DNA from 3 places in the Pseudomonas sp. RIT-To-2 genome. Region 2 is predicted to be linked to each of the others. Evidence: predicted binding sites of a transcription regulator. Region 2 holds the regulator's gene; each other region holds the start of a gene.
The links. Region 2 encodes sigma-54, which starts transcription at its own class of promoters, with help from an activator protein. Its sites were predicted from a motif close to ANTGGCATNNANNTTGCTNT; they were not measured.
Positions count from the first base shown of each region.

Region 1 (4,556 bases), on a different contig from region 2:
GTGTTGCTGGCACTGAACGGGGTGACGGTCGGGGCGGTCGCGCTGGAGTTCAGGTTGACGGTTTCCGAGATCGAGCTGGTGGCTTTGGGCGCCAGGTTCGAGGTGTCGATGGCCAGGTTCGACAGCACGCCGGAGGTCAGCTTGCCGGTGGTGTCGGTGGTGTAGCCCTGCAGGTTGTTACCGCTGGAGTCGACGATGTTGCCCGATTTGTCGCTGTAGAACGCACCGGCACGGGTATACAGCTTCGAGCCGTTGTCGCTCAGCACGAAGAAGCCGTTGCCGTTGATGGCCATGTCCAGGCTGTTGCCGGTGGATTCGATGTTGCCCTGGGTGAACTGTTGCGATACGGCGGCGGTGGTCACACCGCTACCGACCGTGGTCTTGCCCGAGGTGCCACGGATGGAGGCCGCGTACTGGTCGGCGAATTCTGCGCGCGACGATTTGAAACCGGTGGTGGCGACGTTGGCAATGTTGTTGCCGGTGACGTCCAGGGCTTTGTTGGCTGCTGCCAGGCCACTGAGGCCGACGTTGAAAGACATGTTTTCACTCCTGCGCCGTAGCCGGCATTAAATTCCGATGGTTTGGACAGCAGACAGGGCAACACTGGAGCCCGTTGCAAGGTTCAGCGTCATGGCGCCACCGCTGGTGGTGGCCATGGTCACGCTGTTGACCGTGGTCGGCAGGTTGGTGGTCATCACGGTCGAGGTACCGTCGACGGTGGCCACTGCCTTGAAGGTGTAGATGCCGGAGGCCGCGGTGTTACCGTCGCCATCCTTGCCATCCCAGGTAAAGTTGTAGGTGCCGGCCGACTGGGTACCCATGTCCAGGGTACGCACCAGGGTGCCGTCACTGCTGTAGACGCCCACGGTGTTGCTGGTGCTGGAGTCGGTGAGGTTCACCGAGCCCGTCAGGCCTTTGCTGGTGTCGACGTCGGCGGTAGTGCCGGTGACGGTCACCGAGTGGCCAACCAGCGAGGAAGCCTGCAGGGCCTGGGACGACTGGTACGAAGTGAGGATGGTGCTCACCGAGTCATTGAGGCTCTGCATGCTTTCCAGGCTGCTGAACTGGGCCAGCTGGGAAACGAATGCGGTGTTGTCCTGCGGGTCCAGAGGGTTCTGGTTCTGCATCTGGGTAACCAGCAATTGCAGGAACGCGTCCTTGCCCAAGGCGCTGCCAGCGGTACCGGTGGAGCTGTCAGTGGTACTGGTGGTCTTCTGCAGCGCGGTCAGAACGGATGAAGCCGAGGTGCTGTCGGTAGTCGTGGTCATGCTGTTTCGCCCCTATCACTGACCCAGGGTCAGGACTTTCTGCATCATTGTTTTCGCGGTATTCATGATGTCCGCGTTGGTCTGGAACGAACGGCTGGCGGAGATCATGTCGGCCATCTCCTCCACCACGTTGACGTTGGGGTAGTACACGTAACCGTCTTTGTTGGCGGCGGGGTTCTTCGGTTCGTAACGGGCTTCCAGATTGCTCTGGTCCTCGACCACGCCCGACACCTGCACACCGCTACCGGCGGCGTCCTGATCCTGGAACAGCGAACCGCTGTCGCCGGTGGCCTGGGTCTGGTCGAACACGGTAGCGAACACCGGGTGACGTGCGCGGTAGGTCTGGTCGATGCTCGACGAGACGGTCTCGGCGTTGGCGATGTTACTGGCGACGGTGTTCAGGCGAGTGGTCTGGGCACTCATGCCGGTACCGGCAATGTTGAAGACGCTGGCTAGAGACATGAATCATTCTCCCCGGATGGCTGAGACCAGCCCTTTGAATTTGGCGTTTAGCAGGGTGAAGCTGGCCTGGAAGTTCACCGAGTTCTGCGCGTAGTTGGCCTGTTCGACCTGCGCGTCCACGGTGTTCTGGTCCAGCGACGGCTGGCTGGGGGTGCGGTACAGCAATTGCTGGTCACCCACGTTCACGCCTTCGGCTTCGATGTGGTTGGCGTTGGTCCGCTCCAGTTCGAAGGTGCCGTTCTGGCGCTTGTCGCTTTCGGCCTGCAGCACGGCAGCGAAGTCCAGGTCACGCGCCTTGTAGTTGGGCGTGTCGGCGTTGGCCAGGTTGTTGGCCAGCACTTCGGCGCGCTGGGCACGAAAGGCCAGGGCCTGTTCGTGGATGCCTAGGGCTTTGTCGAAACTGATGCTCATGGTGGAGACCTGTAAACGGCGGACCGGATGTTGGTGACTGAGAGATAGCAAGGGCCGTGCCAGATTGGAAACAGCCCGGTTTTGCTGGGTTTGGCAGGAAGCGGCAAGCGGCGCTGCCAGAAAAGCGGCAAGGGAATTCCGCTGGGTGCCAACAAAGCGGCAAGGTGGGGTTGCCGCGCGGCGCCCGGGGCGCGGCCAGGTCCGCTGCTATGACGGGGGGAAGAACAACAAAGGCCCCGAAGGGCCTTTGCATTATTTCGCCTGGTAGATGATGCCCGGGCTGCACTGAACCATCTGGTAATGGTCCGGCAGGCCGTTGAGCGCTTCCGATGCTCCCAGGAACAGGTACCCACCAGGTTTGAGGGTGCCATGGATGCGCATCAGGATGTCTTTCTTCACCTGTGCAGAGAAATAGATCAGCACGTTGCGGCAGAACACCACGTCGAACTTGCCCAGGGCAGCGTAGCTGTCCAGCAGGTTGAAGGAACGGAATTCCACACGGCTGCGGATGGGTGCCTTCACTGCCCAGCGGCCGGGGGCCTTGGTGTCGAAGTAGCGTTGCAGGCGGTCAGCCGATAGCCCACGGCCAATGGCCAGGCTGTCGTACTCGCCGCTTTTGCAGTTGGTCAGCATGGAACCGGACAGGTCGGTGGCAACGATCTGCGCGCCGCCCTTGAGCTGTCCCAGGTTGGTACGCTCGAACTCATCGATGGTCATCGACAGCGAGTACGGCTCCTGACCCGAGGAGCATGCCGCCGACCAGATGCGCAGCCGCTGGCCCGGCGAGTTCTTGACGAACTCGGGCAGCACCTTGTTCTTCATGACTTCGAAGGGGTAGGTATCGCGAAACCACAGGGTCTCGTTGGTGGTCATCGCGTCCACTACCTGCTCGCGCAGGCCACTGCGCGGCTGGGTCTGGATGCGCTGCACCAGTTCGCCCAGGGACTTGATGCCCTGCTGTTCCATGAGCTTGTTGAGACGGCTGGAAACAAGATATTGCTTGTTCTCGCCCAACAGAATGCCACAGGCTTTTTCCAGGAAGACCCGGAACTGTTCGAAATCCAAATTACCCGTAGACAATGGTGCCGCCTCTCAAATCGTCTGTCGTGTCCGGGGCGCAGGCGCCCCGGTCGTTAGCTTGCTGCCTTGATACGGTCTACAACCCGTTGTGCCAGATCATCGGGCCGGAACTTGGCCAGAAAATCGTCCGCCCCCACCTTCTTGACCATGGCCTGGTTGAACACACCCGACAAGGACGTGTGCAGGGTGATGTGCAGGTTTTTCATGCGTGGATCGCTGCGAATCTCCGCAGTCAAGGTATAGCCGTCCATCTCGGGCATTTCGATGTCGGAAATCATCATGAGGAATTCTTCCTCGGGACGTTTGCCTTCATCCACCAGCTTGCGCAGGTAATCCAGCGCCTGGCGCCCATCATTCAAGGCTACCACTTCCACACCCACCGTCTGCAAACAGCGCGTGACCTGCTTGCGCGCCACCGAGGAGTCATCGACGGTCAGCACGCGCAGTGAAACCGCTTTGTTCTGGGTCTCCACGTCCACCACACCGGCGGAAATCGACTCCGAGGTGGGGGCCACTTCGGCGAGGATTTTCTCCACATCGATGATTTCGACGAGCTGATTGTCCACGCGAGTCACGGCCGTCAGGTAGTGATCACGGCCGGTGCCCTTGGGTGGCGGATGGATCTCCTCCCAGTTCATGTTGACGATGCGCTCCACCGAGTGCACCAGGAAGCCCTGAATCTTGGTGTTGTACTCCGTGATGATCACGAAGGTGTTCTTGATGTCCTGCTGCAAACTGCGCCCACCGGTCGCCAACGCCAGGTCGAGGATCGGAATGGTTGCCCCACGAATATTCGCGACACCGCGCACTACCGGGCTGGACCTGGGCATCATGGTCAGGTTCGGGCACTGCAACACCTCCCGTACCTTGAACACGTTGATGCCATAGAGCTGCGACCCGTTGAGACGGAACAACAGAAGCTCCAGGCGGTTCTGCCCTACCAGTTGAGTGCGCTGGTTCACCGAATCCATTACACCAGCCATGCCTGTGACTCCTTAAAACTTCGCTTGGAACGTAACTGCCCACTGAGTCGGCACGCCCCTTGCTTTTTATAGTGTATGAACGCAAAAACGACATTTTCCCGACGCATGGCACAGAGGTTACTCTGCGGGCTTGCTGCGGTCTGCATTTTTGGATTCGGCAGTGCCTCCCAGGCCGAGGAATTCACAACTCCTGAGCAACTTATCGGTACCACCCAGGGTTTTCTTGAGTTCACGGTAGAAGATTATCTGGCAACCAGCCAGACCGAAGGCCGTTATGAGATTCAGGTCAACACGCTGGACCCGCGCTTGCACATGGGGCTATGCGACAAGGAATTGACAGCAGCCCTGCAAA
Region 1 covers NZ_JAPYKM010000011.1:161,783-166,338, forward strand. The annotation lists gene flgE (flagellar hook protein FlgE) at 1-539, opposite strand, end outside; gene QBK88_RS12785 (flagellar hook assembly protein FlgD) at 567-1,268, opposite strand; gene flgC (flagellar basal body rod protein FlgC) at 1,284-1,730, opposite strand; gene flgB (flagellar basal body rod protein FlgB) at 1,734-2,141, opposite strand; gene cheR (protein-glutamate O-methyltransferase CheR) at 2,394-3,221, opposite strand; gene QBK88_RS12805 (chemotaxis protein CheV) at 3,275-4,204, opposite strand; gene flgA (flagellar basal body P-ring formation chaperone FlgA) at 4,280-4,556, shown strand, end outside.
Region 1: flgB (flagellar basal body rod protein FlgB) is a predicted target of sigma-54. The motif match lies at 2,186-2,205, and genes of this name have one in related genera.

Region 2 (4,556 bases):
AGTTCGGGCTTCCAGTAGGGGTTGGGCAAGCAGCGCACGTCGAACACCAGGTCGGCGTCCACCGGCATGCCCCGCTTGAACCCGAACGACTCTATCAGGAACGCGGTGCCCGGCTCGGGCTTGTTCAGCAGTCGCAGCTTGAGGGAGTCACGCAACTGGTAGAGATTCAGATGGGTGGTGTTGATCTTGAGGTCGGCCAGGTCGGCGATCGGGCTGAGCAAGTCGGTTTCCACCCGAATCGCCTCGGCCAGCGAGCGCGAAGTGTTGCTGAGCGGGTGGCGCCGCCGTGTTTCGGAGAAACGCTTGAGCAGGGTTTCCTCGTCGGCGTCCAGGTACAACACATCACATTGGATGTGCTTGTCCCGCGCTTCCTGCAGCAACTGCGGGAAGCGTGACAGGTCGCTAGGCAGGTTGCGGGCGTCGATGGACACGGCGACCAGTGGCTGGGCCAGCTCGGTGCGTATCAATGCGCGCTCGGCCAGTTCCGGCAGCAGCCCGGCCGGCAGGTTGTCGATGCAGTAGAAGCCGTTGTCTTCCAGTACATCCAGGGCCGTGCTCTTGCCCGAGCCGGAGCGACCGCTGACGATGATCAGGCGCATGGTCAATGACCTTTCTGTTCGTCCAGAACCACTTGATAGAGTGCTTCGCTGCTCTTGGCCGAACGCAGGCGCTCACGCACGTCGGCGCGGTCGAGCATACTGGCGATCTGGCTGAGCAGCGCCAGGTGTTCGTTGGTGGCTTCCTGGGGCACCAGCAGCACGAAGATCAGGTCCACGGGGGCGCCGTCGATGGCGTCGTAGTCGATCTTGTGTTCCAGGTGCAGCAGGGCGCTGACCGGCGATGTCAGGCCGGGCAGGCGACAATGGGGGATGGCGATGCCGTTGCCAAAACCGGTGGAACCGAGTTTTTCACGGGCGATCAGGCTGTCGAACACCACCTGCATCTCCAGCCCCGGCACTTCGCGAGCAAAGAAGGTGGCGATGGTTTCGATGGCTTTCTTTTTACTGCCGCCCGGCACGTTCACGAGGGAACGGCCGGGGGTCAGGATATGTTGAAGTTGAGTCATGAGTGGGGAGGGTCAGCGGGCAGTCGCGCCTTGCAGCAGACTCTGCTGTTTTTCCTTATGCTTTTTGAGTTGGCGGTCGAGCTTGTCGGTGAGCAGGTCGATGGCCGCGTACATGTCGTCATGCTCCGCGTTGGCCACTACTTCGCCACCGGGTACGCGCAGGGTGGCCTCGATTTTCTGTTTCAGCTTCTCGACCTCCATGATGACCTGCACGTTGGTGATCTTGTCGAAATGGCGCTCCAATCGGTCCAGTTTCTCACCGATGTAAGTGCGCATGGCGTCGGTCACAACCAGTTGATGTCCACTGATGTTGACTTGCATACCGCTTTCTCCTTATTGCCAGTGCATAAAGAGACAGGTCGGATAACCTGCCACTGGAACGCTGTGGCTCATCTGGCGCGCCCACCGGCGGCGCTTGCGCGCCGCCAGGATCACATCAACCGCTTGCGTTCGCTGGACGGCGCGATCCCAAGGGATTCACGGTACTTGGCGACAGTGCGGCGGGCTACCTGGATGCCTTGTGCCTCCAGTAAACCAGCGATCTTGCTGTCACTCAATGGCTTTTTCTGATTTTCGGCGGCAACCAGTTTCTTGATGATCGCGCGAATTGCCGTGGACGAGCATTCACCGCCTTCGGAGGTGCTGACGTGGCTGGAGAAAAAGTATTTCAGCTCGTATATGCCACGCGGCGTGTGCATGTATTTCTGCGTGGTCACCCGCGAAATGGTCGACTCGTGCATGCCCACCGCTTCAGCGATATCGTGCAGTACCAGTGGCTTCATGGCCTCGTCGCCGTAGTCAAGGAAACCACGCTGGTGCTCGACGATCTGGCTGGCCACCTTCATCAGGGTTTCGTTGCGGCTTTGCAGGCTCTTGATGAACCAGCGCGCTTCCTGCAACTGGTTGCGCATGAAGGTGTTGTCGGCGCTGGTATCGGCGCGGCGCACGAAGCCGGCGTACTGAGGGTTGACCCGCAGGCGCGGCACCGCTTCCTGGTTCAGTTCCACCAGCCAGCGTTCGTTGTCCTTGCGCACGATCACGTCCGGCACCACGTATTCGGCTTCGGTGGACTCGATCTGCGAGCCAGGGCGCGGGTTGAGGCTCTGCACCAGCTCGATCACCTGGCGCAGTTCGTCTTCCTTGAGCTTCATGCGCCGCATCAGCTGGCTGTAGTCGCGGCTGCCCAGCAGGTCGATGTACTCGGCCACCAGACGCTGGGCTTCCGCCAGCCACAGGGTCTTGGCGGGCATCTGGCGCAATTGCAGCAGCAGGCACTCGCTAAGGTCGCGGGCACCAATGCCGGCGGGCTCGAACTGCTGGATGCGGTGCAGCACGGCCTCGACTTCGTCCAGCTCGATGTCGAGCTCCGGGTCGAAGGAGTCGCAGATTTCCTGCAAGGTCTCGTCCAGGTAGCCCTGGTTGTTGATGCAGTCGATCAGGGTGACGGCGATCAGCCGGTCGGTGTCGGACATGGGCGCCAGGTTCAGTTGCCACAGCAGATGGCTCTGCAGGCTCTCGCCGGCCGACGTGCGGGTGGTGAAGTCCCATTCGTCGTCATCGTTGCTGGGCAGGCTGCTGGCGCTGGTCTGATAGATGTCTTCCCAGGCGGTGTCGACGGGAAGCTCGTTGGGAATGCGTTCGCTCCACTCGCCATCTTCGAGGTTGTCGACGGTGGGTGCGGTGGTTTCCTGGTAGCTGGGCTCCTGGATTTCCGGCGTGACCTGCTGCTCGGCCTTGTCGGCCATCGGGTCGCTGTTGTCGAAATCGTCGCCTTCTTCCTGGCGCTCGAGCATGGGGTTGGATTCCAGGGCCTCCTGGATTTCCTGCTGGAGGTCCAGGGTGGAGAGCTGGAGGAGGCGGATGGCCTGTTGCAACTGCGGTGTCATCGTCAGTTGCTGGCCCATTCTTAGGACGAGCGATGGTTTCATGGCAGGGGCTTAACACCTTATTCGCCGGCGCAAAGCGCCATCCACTACAGGGCGCCGAGGCTCTCGGCTTTTGTCGTAAGCAAATTATATGCCTGAAACCGAAGTGTTTGCCTAGAGCGATGCCGCAATAAAAGCCCCGTGGGGCTAAAAAAATGCGACACGCCCAGGCATCAAGCCAAACACCTCGCCTTTACAGGCGGAACTCGTGACCGAGGTAAACCTCTTTCACCAGTTGGTTTGCCAGGATGGTTTCGGCATCGCCCTCGGCGATCAACTGGCCATCGTTGACGATGTAAGCGGTTTCGCAGATGTCCAGTGTCTCGCGAACGTTGTGGTCGGTGATCAACACCCCGATACCCTTGTTCTTGAGGTGGTGGATGATCTGCTTGATGTCGCCGACCGAAATCGGGTCGACACCGGCGAACGGTTCGTCCAGCAGGATGAACTTGGGCGCGGTGGCCAGGGCGCGGGCGATTTCCACTCGGCGCCGCTCACCACCGGACAGGCTCATGCCCAGGTTGTCGCGAATATGGGTGATGTGGAACTCCTGCAGCAGGCTTTCCAGCTCCTTGAGGCGCCCGGGCTTGTCCAGCTCCTTGCGCGTCTCCAGGATCGCCATGATGTTGTCCGACACCGACAGCTTGCGGAAGATCGAGGCTTCCTGTGGCAGGTAGCCGATACCGGAGCGTGCGCGGCCGTGCATCGGCTGGTGGCTGACGTCCAGGTCGTCGATGAGCACGCGACCCTGGTCCGCCTGCACCAGGCCGACGATCATGTAGAAGCAGGTGGTCTTGCCGGCGCCGTTGGGCCCCAGCAGGCCGACGATCTGCCCGCTTTCGATGGACATGCTGACGTCACGCACCACTTGCCGGCCCTTGTAGGCCTTGGCCAGGTGCTGGGCTTTGAGAGTCGCCATTACTTGCCCTGCTGCTGGTCGGTTTTGCTTTTCGGCTGGATGACCATGTCGATCCGTGGACGCGGCGCCGTGATCTTGGTGCCATTGGCACGGCCAGCGTTGACCACCTGCTTGACGGTGTCGTAGATGATCTTCTCACCTTCGGAGGTATTGCCGTCGTTCACCACCTTGGCCTGGTCGATCAGGGTGATGTGGTTCAGCGCCGACTGGTACTGGATGGTCTTGCCCCAACCCTGCACGATCGGCTTGTCGATGGCCGGCTTCTGCTCGTAGTAGGCCAGGTTGCCCACGGAGGTGAAGGTGTCCACGTCGCCCTGCGCGTTTCGGGTGATGGTCACGGTGTTGCCGGTGATCTTCATGGTGCCTTGGGTAATGATCACATTGCCCTTGTAGACAGCCACGCCCTGCTTGTCATCCAGTTGCGCATCGTCGGACTGGATGTGGATCGGTTGGTCGCGGTCCGTTGGCAGTGCCCAGGCGCTAACGCTCCCCAGTGCAGAGCCCAGGGAGAGCAATAAAGGGAGGGTTTTAACGAGCCTCATACAATCCTCTTACGTTGGACAGCAAGTTGATCTTGCTGTCTTTCAAATATGCCTTCATGCCCTTGCCCGTAGAGACGCCACCGGCGCCGTCGATTCTAACGTCT
Region 2 covers NZ_JAPYKM010000002.1:278,987-283,542, reverse strand. The annotation lists gene rapZ (RNase adapter RapZ) at 1-599, opposite strand, end outside; gene ptsN (PTS IIA-like nitrogen regulatory protein PtsN) at 602-1,066, opposite strand; gene hpf (ribosome hibernation-promoting factor, HPF/YfiA family) at 1,079-1,387, opposite strand; gene QBK88_RS03250 (RNA polymerase factor sigma-54) at 1,498-2,994, opposite strand; gene lptB (LPS export ABC transporter ATP-binding protein) at 3,185-3,910, opposite strand; gene lptA (lipopolysaccharide transport periplasmic protein LptA) at 3,910-4,452, opposite strand; gene lptC (LPS export ABC transporter periplasmic protein LptC) at 4,439-4,556, opposite strand, start outside.

Region 3 (4,556 bases), on a different contig from region 2:
CCGATGGCGCGTCACGGTAGATCTCGGTGTACGCCTCGAATGACGACAATGCACGCAGCAGCGCGCTCCATTGGTAGTAGCTGCGCGCCGAGTTCTCATCCACCAGTTCGGCTTCATCGCCGAGCATTTCATAGCGTGCATCCACCAGGCGCAGGGTGTTGTCTGCGCGCTCGATGAACGTGCCCAGGCGAATGAAGCGAAACGCATCGTTGCGCATGATGGTGCCGTAGCTGGCGCCACGGAACAGGTGCGAGCGCTCCTTGATCCATTCACAGAAGCGGCTGAGGCCATAGCGCCCCAACCCCTGCTCGGCGATGCCGCGAATTTCAAGCCAGGTGGAGTTGATGTTTTCCCACATGTCGGCGGTAATGCGCCCACGTACCGCATGGGCGCTGGCACGGGCCGCGCCCAGGCAGCTGTAGATACTGGCCGGGTTGCTGGCATCCAGGGCGAAGAAATGCAGCAGCCGTTCGGCGTGCAGCTTGCCGTGACGCTCCAGGTAATCGTCCAGGGTGCCGGTGATCAGCAGCGGCATGGCCATTTCGTCCAGGCCGTCGCCGCGGCCGTCCTGTGGCATCAGCGACAGGGAATAGCTGACGTCGAGCATCCGTGCGAGGTTTTCGGCCCGCTCCAGGTAGCGCGACATCCAGTACAAGTCAGAGGCAGTTCTACTCAGCATTGGCAGGCATCCTTAATCCTCGACCACCCAGGTGTCCTTGGTTCCGCCACCCTGGGACGAGTTGACCACCAGCGAGCCCTCGCGCAGCGCCACGCGGGTCAGGCCGCCGGGCACCACACGGGTTTCGCGGCCGGCCAGGACGAACGGGCGCAGGTCGATATGGCGCGGGGCAATGCCGTTTTCGACGAAGGTCGGGCAGGTCGACAGCGACAGCGTCGGTTGCGCGATGTAGGCATGAGGCCGGGCCTTGAGCCGGGCACGGAAGTTCTCGATCTCGGCCGCGCTGGCGGCAGGCCCCACCAGCATGCCGTAACCGCCGGAGCCCTGGGTCTCCTTGACCACCAGCTCCGGCAGGTGCGCCAGAACGTGGGACAGCTCTTCAGGCTTGCGGCACTGCCAGGTCGGCACGTTCTTGAGAATCGGCTCTTCGTCCAGGTAGAAACGAATCATGTCAGTCACGTAGGGGTAGACCGACTTGTCGTCGGCCACCCCGGTGCCGATGGCATTGGCCAGAATCACGTTGCCCGAACGGTACGCGGCCAGCAACCCCGGCACACCGAGCATCGATTCAGGGTTGAAGGCCAGTGGGTCGAGGTAGGCATCGTCCAGGCGGCGGTAGATCACATCAACGGCCTTGGGGCCGTCCGTGGTGCGCATGAACACCCGGTCGTCACGCACGAACAGGTCCGCGCCTTCCACCAGTTCCACGCCCATCTCCCGTGCCAGGAAGGCATGTTCGAAGAACGCACTGTTGAAGCGCCCCGGGGTCAGCACCACCACGCTGGGGTTATCGATGGGGCTGGAGCTCTTCAGGGTGTCGAGCAACAGGCTGGGGTAGTGATCGATGGGGGCGATGCGTTGCGCGGCGAACAGCTCGGGGAACAGCCGCATCATCATCTTGCGGTCTTCGAGCATGTAGCTCACGCCGCTGGGGGTGCGCAGGTTGTCTTCCAGCACGTAATAGCTGCCATCGCCATCACGCACCAGGTCTACCCCGGAAATGTGCGAATAGATGTCACGGTGCAGGTTCAGGCCCTGCATTGCCAGTTGATACTGTTCGTTGGCCAGCACCTGTTCGGCGGGAACGATCCCTGCCTTGATGATGCGCTGGTCATGGTAGAGGTCGGCAAGGAACATGTTCAGCGCCTTGACCCTCTGGATACAGCCGCGCTCCACCACGCGCCATTCACTGGCGGGAATGCTGCGTGGAATGGTATCGAATGGAATCAGCCGCTCGGTGCCTTGCTCATCGCCATAGAGCGTGAAGGTGATACCCGCCCGGTGGAACAGCAGATCGGCTTCCCGGCGCCGCTGGGCCAGGAGCTCTTCGGGGGTGTCGGCCAGCCATCGCGCGAACTCCCGGTAATGCGGGCGGACAACGCCGCCGGCATCGTACATCTCATCATAAAAGGTGCGGATCATGCCGTACTCCTTGTCACCCGGACACCAAGGCCATCGCAAGGCCCGTGCCAGCGGCATAAACGCTTATAAAACAATCGGTTGGCTAAAACACCAGCAAACTACGCACCATTCCTGTGCGTGATCCACCACAACCGGCTTATGGACGCTTCATTGCGAAGCGTCCTAAGGATAGCTGCAAGCCCCAAGTTGTCAGTTTGAGGCTTGAACCTTTCACCTGATTTCAGGCTTGAAGCCGTTGGACCTGATGCTTGACGCCCCAGCCTTCGATCTCGCCGCCCAGCGGCTCGATGACGGCCTCGAAGTCTTGCTCGAACTCGCCGATGCCGCCGTAGGTGGCGTACATCACCTTGCTGAGCTCCAGGTACCAGGCGCCATCGTCCCGTTCACTGACCTGCGCGTTGAGTGATTCACCCTGAAACTTTCCCGCCGCCGTACGCGCACGCTTCTCGTCCGGGAACACGGCATAAAACTCGATGGGGTGGATGCTGGCGAAATCAAATCCGCCTTCTTTCATGCGGCGCAGCACGTGGGTGCTGATGTCTTCTTGATAGGCTGTGCTCATGGATCGTCCTCCTCATCATTGATGGATAGACTTTCAGTACTTCCAGGACCTCCGTTGACAGATGACTGCAAAGGGAATACGCGGCCCCTCAGGGACCACCCGGAAACAAGCATGAAGCTGACAAGACAAGGTCACGGCCAACGGTCGGCCGTCCTCGGTTGCAGAGTAGCGCGAAGGCAGCGCCTGTGCCAGAGGGTCAGGCGCACAGGGTATGGATCAGTCGACTTGTGTCACAGAAACGATTTCCATGGCATTCATCTCCTTGAGCGCCTTCGCCGCCGGGTCCGGGGCGCGGTTGTCGAAGTCGTTCAGGTCGGCCTTGGCCAGCACGGGCCGGTAGTAGGCGCGCACATGCCGGGCCGCTTCATCCTTGTCGGGACGCTGATCGGCATCGATTTGCAGGTTCAGTTGCTGACCGTGCTCATCGATAAAAGCGATTTGCCACTTTTTCATCAGTATCTCCTCGGCAGACTGAGGCAACCGCCTCACTTAACTTGACCGAGGGACAGGGGCATCGTTCCAAGGGAATGCCAAATGGCACCGCTGGCACTGAAACGACTGTGGGAGCTGGCTTGCCAGCGAGCTTTCGAGGTTGAAAGCTCACCGCCAAGCCAGCTCCCACAGAAGCCGGCATCGAATCAGAACACCCTACTGCTTCGAGTCGGCGACACCCGCGGTGTTGTCCAGCAGGCTCTTGGTGGCCGTCTGGATGAACGAGTCGAGCTTGTGCAGCAGGTCGGCCTGATCAGGCTGATCGGCGATCGACTCGGCTTTCGGGTCGCTGCCCAGTTGGAAGCGGAACATGCGCGGTGGCATGTCCTTGGGCTGCACCAGTATCCGATCACCCGTGATGATGGCCACGGTCTGCTCGTTGCCCGACGGCTTGATCACGCCAAAGCCCTTGTCGCCTTCCGGCAGGTTCAGCAGGTCACGGCCCCAGCACTGGTTGCGGGTTTCGCCACCGACACGGCCCATGATGGTCGGCACGATGTCGATCTGGGTACCCACGGTGTGGTTCACCGCGCCGAACTTCTCCTGCAGGCCTTCGCCGATCATGAGCATGGGCACATTGAAGCGGCCCAGGTCCATTTCGGTGATCTGCTGCTCGTTGCCGAAACCGTGGTCGCCGACGACGATGAACAGGGTGTCCTTGAAGTAAGGCTCTTTCTTGGCCTTCTCGAAGAACTGGCCCAGGGCCCAGTCCGAGTAGCGCATGGCTGTCAGGTGCTGGTTAAGCGGGCCACGGTCAGTGACCTGGGGCACCGGCAGCGGCGACGGGATGGCGTACGGGGTGTGGTTGGACAGGGTTTGCAGCAGGGCATAGAACGGTTTGCCGGCCTTGTCGCGCTTGGCCAGTTCCTCGGCGCCACGGTCGAACATGTCCTGGTCGGACACGCCCCAGGTGGGGTCGGAGAACACCGGGTTGACGAAGTCATTGCGGCCGATGAAGGTGGTCATGCCCTGGTTGGCGAAGAAGCCCGACTGGTTGTCCCAGGCGAAATCACCGTTGTACACGTACACGTCATCGTAGTTGCGCGCGCTGAGCAGCTCCGGCAGGCCCGACAGCTTGTGAGCGCCTTCGGGGGTCTGCATCAGGTATTCGAAGCCTGGCAGGTTGGGGAAGCAGCCCATGGTGGCGAACATGCCCTGGTGGGTATGGGTGCCGTTGGAGAAGAAGTGGTCGAATAGCACGCCCTGCTTGGCCAGCTTGTCGAAGTACGGGGTGATGTTGCCAGGTGCGCCCAGCGCGCCCACCGAGTGACCGGCGAAGCTTTCCATCAGGATCACCACGACGTTCTTGTAGCCCATCACGTTCTGCGCCGGCGGCGTGAAGTCGCGGCGCACGGCGGCGGTGTCGGCGTCCACGAGTTTGTCGCTGGCGGTCAGCAGCAT
Region 3 covers NZ_JAPYKM010000013.1:70,455-75,010, forward strand. The annotation lists gene QBK88_RS14010 (alpha-E domain-containing protein) at 1-679, opposite strand, end outside; gene QBK88_RS14015 (circularly permuted type 2 ATP-grasp protein) at 692-2,101, opposite strand; gene QBK88_RS14020 (ribonuclease E inhibitor RraB) at 2,322-2,663, opposite strand; gene QBK88_RS14025 (hypothetical protein) at 2,880-3,116, opposite strand; gene QBK88_RS14030 (LTA synthase family protein) at 3,312-4,556, opposite strand, start outside.
Region 3: QBK88_RS14015 (circularly permuted type 2 ATP-grasp protein) is a predicted target of sigma-54. The motif match lies at 2,134-2,153, and genes of this name have one in related genera.